One region of the Paenibacillus sp. YIM B09110 genome, then DNA from elsewhere that is predicted to be linked to it. Evidence: riboswitches for the same ligand, from Rfam matches in the RefSeq annotation. Region 1 holds a riboswitch; the other holds the start of a gene.

Region 1 (3,168 bases):
GCCAAAAATACAGCATCTCATCGCGAAGCATTGTCATGATGTCGCGCTGCCAGTCTTCCAGGATTGGAGAGTATTAATGAGCGTCGGATTGCTGGCGTTGTGCTTGAAGAAGCCGTATTGCGCGAGAACGTGGTCGATGATCGGCTTATTGATACAGCACTATCGGTAGGAGAAGCTCACTGCCTTCATTGCCAATGGCATTTTTTGAAACTCGTCAATAACCGTAGCGAGCAGCCTGTGGGGCTATATACAGTGGTAACGAAACGGCCATAGGCTTCTTCAATTTCATTGTTTACCATGCCCTGAGGTAATCTGTAAAAACAATGGCTGTTTGTTATGCCGTTGGAAGACTCCGGTCGTTCGAATCAATATTGAAACAGCAACCATTGGATGATATAGCGGGCAGGATCAGCTTAATTTTCCATAATATATCCCATCTGGCAACCCTGCAATTGGGTTATCACGCATTTAAGTATTGTAATTGTATCTATAAACATGGTAAGTTTGTATAGATTTAAATAAAAACTTAATAAATCTCATTAATGGTGTTATTGCATAATTAAATGCCTTAACTTAAAAGGGAAATTCGGTATTATTCCGATGCGGTCCCGCCACTGTAAAGCGGAGTAACTTATTATTAGTCCACTGTATTATGTAATTCATACGGGAAGGAAATAGGTTGCGATGATGCGAGCCAGGAGACCTGCCATGAATGATTTTATTTTTCCCCACGAGGATGGGAGGAAGGTGCGTATTTCTTATGTCCATTGAAATATTCATGTTATAAGCCATCTTTCATTAATTGAAAGATGGCTTTTTTATGGCGAAAAGACCTATTATGCTAGCAGGTAAATGAGTTTGAGGATAAGGAAGAGTATTTGACTTGTGCGTGTTCCATAGTGGTTCCTATTGAAGATTTATAACAATTGGGAGGAAGAATAAATGAATAAAAGGTTAATGTACTTATTGTCATTAGTTGTCATATTGACAATAAGTACTGTTGCTTACGCGAATCCGTTTCAGACATATAATTTAAGTGAAAAATTGAATGCACTTTCAAAAGACGAAACGGTATTGGCAAGCACTTATGAAATTACAAGTGAAAATTATTTAAAAGTCAAAGGGATGATACCTCAGAACGACAATTTAAGTGTAAGATCCAAAAGCTTTATTGTTATTATATTCGATAAAGAAATAGTACTGAAAGACTCTGAGCAAATATCATTGACAAGCAACGGATCGGTAATTGAAAGTTTGAAAGAAGTAGAAGGAAATAAATTGTTAATTCATCCGACAAGTAGTTTGAGTTTGTCGACAACTTATAAAGTATCAGTAGACAGTGAAAGTATTAGCTCAAGTAATAATGAGTATCTAGAACAAGATTTTGAAAAATCCTTTACAACAGCCTCACGCAGTGATCGGAATTTACAAGTTGTAAAGATACATCCTGAATCGCCTGGTGTTATGTTAAATGATTCTGCGCCAATTCAATTGTTTTTCAACAAAGTTATTGTTCCTGGAGAAAGTTTTAGTAACATACAAGGGTCAATAAATGGTGAAGCAGTTGAGGTTGAGGCAAGAGCACACGGCATGGTTATGGATTTAAGTGTTAATTTAAATGAAATAAGTGAAGGTTATTTAAATATTCAAATTCCAGAAAGTTCTCTCCAAGATCAATTAGGAGAGGAGTATAACGAACAGATTGAGCTTCAGTATACTCTATCATCAAATTTATTAAGTGCACGAAGCAGTACAAATTCAATTTCTTCTTTAAATGAAGTAGATCGTAGTTATTATCATAAGAGAATTTCTTCTGGATCTGAACATACATTAATTATTAATGATGATAATCAAGTGTTTTCATGGTTACACAAAGATTTTAACCAGATAGGGTTTGACAATCCATTGTATGATGGACAGTCAGCAATGGTAACGTCATTGGAAGATAAGGATATAGTTTCAGTTAGTGCTGGGGATAGCCATTCACTGGCTCTGGCATCAGATGGGACTGTTTGGGCATGGGGAGACAACACCTATGGTCAGTTAGGTGATGGCACATATACTTTTAGTAGTACTCCAGTACAAGTGGTTGGAATTGATGGATCAGGATTTTTAAATGATATTGTCGCAATAAGTGCGGGTTGGAACCACAATTTAGCCGTTTCTTCAGAAGGCAATGTTTTTGCATGGGGAACAAATGAGTATGGTCAACTTGGTGATGGAGGAAATAGTTGGGATAGTCCATTGCCTATACATGTTTTAGCAGCTGAGGATGAAGGGCAATCCTACTTAGAAGATATTATTTATGCTGATGCTGGTGCATATCATTCTGTTGCATTGAAAGCTGATGGAACCGCTTATGTTTGGGGGGATCAGTGGCGGATGTTTGAGTTCCAAATTGATTTGCAGACATATGTACCTACGCGGATAGAAGCAGACATATACAACAATCCGATAAATAATGTTAAAGATATTCAGGCTAGTCCCTATGGCACAATACTTCTTACAGAAGATGGGAAAATGTTGGCCAAAGGAGCAGAATTGTCAGGCGAATTTGGGCAAGGGCGAGATACTGGAGGGTATAATCCATGGTTTGACTATATATATTTCAATGCTGACACAGTGTTAGAAGATATCGAATCGTTTGATATTACATCAGGCAGATACGAATCCAATACTGAACAGGGAATTTATATATCTGCAATTGATACAGTTGGCTCTCTCTATAGCTGGGGAGGGTGGCTAGGCTACCCACGAATAGTTACTGAGGGCAGTTTTATTTCAATTGGAAACTCTCTACTTGGAGGGATGAGTTTTAAAGAAGATGGAACACTCTTAGTTTGGAATTATAATCGAATCCTTGACACTTTCGATTATCCAGAAAAACACATTCTTAAAGAGTATGTATATGACAAAACTAAAGAGAATAGATTGACATCTGTAACTATTACTATTGATCAATCAAAGTACCGTCAAGATTTCATTTACGACGGCAATGGGAATTTGATTTCTAAGAATACAATTCAGATTGAATAGAGCGCATGAATTGTAATTTTAAACAATACTAAATAATAGTTAGGAGTAATATAAATGAAAATTAATAATAAGTTAATAGTCTTGTCATTATGCACTGGCATTGTTTTTTCTAGCTTCGGTGGAATCACTTTT
Region 2 (3,168 bases), on a different contig from region 1:
TCGGCTGCGTCGTTGCCGGCGCCTTCGTCTCAGCTGGACGATTCGTAGCCGATGGCGCATCCTTATCTGGCTTTGGCTCCGGCGTTGCCGAAGGTGTGCCGGTATCGGTTGAAACAGGCGATGGTTCGCCCGCTTCAGCAATAACACTTTCCGTCTCCTGCGGAATTAAGCTCGGCTCGTTCGCACCGGCGATGTCCGGAGTCGTTGTCGGCTGCTCGCTCTCTTCGTAAAGCGGAACCTCGTCCTCTTCCACCACCTGCGAAGCGGCCTCACTGCCCTTGCCCGGCTGCGTGCTTTTGCCATAATCTCCGCCCCAGAAGAAAGCAACCGCCAGAACAGCGATTATCGCCAGCGCTGCAAGCCATTTTTTATTGTTCATATTGATACACCTGCCTCGCTTGCATCTGCTCTATTAAGCGACATCCGACATCTCATACAATCGGTTATGCCCGTTAACGAATCGATCATAAGCGACTAACGCATAGAAAGATTGATCCGTTGCCATCAAATCGACTTCGCCAGGCTTCGCGCCTCCGTTGTCAATACCGCCCGGCTTCACATGATAGAAGCCGCCGCCTTTAGCCGAGAAGCCAAGCAGCGCGTCAAGCGCCGACTTGCCGTTCTTCACGAAACGCGGGTCTTTAGCCGCGTCGATGCCAAGTCCCGATAGAGCCACGATGACCTGTGCAATACTCTCGGCATTCGAAGAGCCCCAGCTTTTATAGCCGCCGTCTGCCTGCTGCGCCTTGGACAGCCATGCCAAGCCTCGGTCGACAGCCGCTTTAACCTTCGCATCCGTCACATAATACGGCGTAAGGCTTTGGATCGCCATCCCGGTAATGTCCGGATCCGCAGCTGCGGCATCTTCTCCAAGCGCCCAGCCTCCGCCGGCTACTTCTCTCCCGAGAATGAAGTCGATCAACAATTCCTTCGTCGTCTGCACCTTGACTTCAGGGTCGACCGGAATGTTATACGCTTTGCTGTCCAGCGCGATCAGAGCGAAGATCGGTCCATTAATGCCTTGCTTAATAACCGTATTGAAATCAGCCAACGGCTTAAGCAGATCATAGCCGGCTACGTCGTCAACCCTCTTGCCGATCGCCGATAGGGCCAAGATGACCCTATCGTATTCGGTATATTTGACGCTATGAAGCTTGCCTTCCTTCTCCTTCAAGATCCGTTCCACATTTGCATAATACTTCTCATAATACGTGCTCTGTACAGTCACCCCCGAACGGGCCAACCCAAGCACCGTCCATTCGCCGCCGATGCTCGCGATAACCGGATCGGTTACCGTTGTCTGCAAGTAAGCTGCCGTTTCCTCCAACTGCTTGCTTATTCGACTGTTGCCAGAATCACCAGCACTTTGCTCCTTGTGACCGTAAGCACGCATAGCAACGACTGCCGCCATCTCGCGAGTTACAACCGCTTTCGGCTGGAAAAGGTTCGCGTAGCCTTGCATCCACTCCAGTCCTACGACTGTGAGCACATCGCCTTTTGCCCAGGCGGAGACGCTGCTTAGATCCTCTACTGCAACAGCAGGCTCAGCCTGCTCTACGCCGAATGCTCGAACGATGATTGCTGCCATCTGCTCGCGGTTGATGCTGTCGTTTGGCTTGAATTGCTCGCCGTAGCCGTTAATAATGCCAGCCTTATAAGCGGCGTTCACGTACGGGTAGAACCAGTTCGTACGGTCAACATCCTTGAAGCTAATCGCCTGCTCGATTGTCGTATCAAGTCCTAACATAACGGCAAGCATCTTCGTGAACTCGGCACGCGTTACCGCTTTTTTCGGATTGAACTTGCCGTTGCTGCCTTCAACGAAGAAGCGGTTGCTCGCTGCTCCGACTGCTTCGTACGCCCATGGCGAGATCGAAGCGCTGTCCGCATACAATTTGGAAATATCTGCAACCTCATCTTGTATCGTAATCGGAGTATTCTCGTCCTCTGCAGCGAATGCTATACTAGCTCCGTTCGTAAATACAACAGAGAATAGGATGCTTGCAACAAGCAGCCACGCTAAATACTTCTTCCTGGTCATCTTTTTATTACTTCCTTTCAAGTCCTTCTATTTCTACTAAACTTTTCTAACATGGATCAGTCCGCACAAAAAAACCTTCCGCCGCAATCGGCAAAAGGTTTAATAGAGCACACAGCAAAAAGCCCGCACTAAAAAACATCCTCCTATCGCTCGTAGAATGAATGGCATATCGAAACAGGCAGGTATTCTGGCTCAAGCGTCATCGCCCTTGCATCCTTCCCGGTTTCCCAGTGGCTTTTTGCAAGAACTCTTCTAATACAGCGGCGGGACCGCGCGAGATTTACACTCGCTTCCCTTTTAACCAATCGACAGCTCGACGAAATCGAGACTATTCATTGGCACCTGTTCTTACTATGAAATTATGTTGCTAATATTATATGATTGCCCGTCATTTGTCATGCTATAGTTTTTAAATGTGGTAAAATAGGACGAAGCCACACACTACGATGATGAGGTGCCCATATGTCCATTAGCTTCACTTCTTCAATTATTAGCCGTCTAAAAAGAGAAATTACCGATACGCAGAAACAGCTTGCGAACGATAAAACAAAACTTGCAAAAGTAAGCGCGAAAATAAAACAACTGCAAAAAGACAGTAAACTGAGCTCTTCGCCAAGCGACCTAAGCAGCAAAATGACCCAGCTTACAAAGCTGAAGGATGAAGCAGCGAAGCTTGAAGCTTCGCAAGCAGACTTAACGAAACAACTAACGGCGAAAAACGCCGAGCTTAGACAGCAGCTTGCTAAGTCGAAGCCGTAATAAGAAATAAAAGCTTCCTTAGCGCATGATAACATGCCTTCGGAAGCTCTATTTTTTAAAAAGCAATTTACGTTAATTTGACAAGGCTGTAGTTTTTCTTGCCTTTGCGGATAATGATGAATTTGCCGCCGATTGCATGCTCAGCGGAAATGCTGAACTCCAGGTCGGTAATCTTTTCACCGTTCATTGAGATTGCGCCATTCGATACGTCTTCCCGTGCCTGACGCTTCGACGGTTCGATACCAATCTCGACGAGCCACTCCACGATGTTTTTCGCTTCGCCTTCGCCGCTAGCCTCGAACGTCGGCATTTCTTTGAAGCCTTGCTCGATCTCGTCTGCCGTAAGCGAACGAATATCACCGCTGAAC

Evidence for each region. Region 1 has a riboswitch for cobalamin ahead of V8F51_RS31270 (RCC1 domain-containing protein). Riboswitches for the same ligand answer to the same signal wherever they lie in the genome.
Region 2: it holds a riboswitch for cobalamin, as region 1 does, so the genes downstream of both, V8F51_RS14265 (S-layer homology domain-containing protein) here and V8F51_RS31270 (RCC1 domain-containing protein) in region 1, are expected to answer to the same signal.

What each region holds. Positions count from the first base shown of each region.
Region 1 covers NZ_JBANSP010000051.1:7,290-10,457, reverse strand. The annotation lists partial or broken gene V8F51_RS31275 (SpoVR family protein) at 1-73, opposite strand, end outside; cobalamin riboswitch at 527-725, shown strand; gene V8F51_RS31270 (RCC1 domain-containing protein) at 943-3,036, shown strand; gene V8F51_RS31265 (hypothetical protein) at 3,091-3,168, shown strand, end outside.
Region 2 covers NZ_JBANSP010000008.1:82,663-85,830, forward strand. The annotation lists gene V8F51_RS14260 (DUF4430 domain-containing protein) at 1-379, opposite strand, end outside; gene V8F51_RS14265 (S-layer homology domain-containing protein) at 413-2,041, opposite strand; cobalamin riboswitch at 2,202-2,402, opposite strand; gene V8F51_RS14270 (hypothetical protein) at 2,504-2,800, shown strand; gene tyrS (tyrosine--tRNA ligase) at 2,868-3,168, opposite strand, start outside.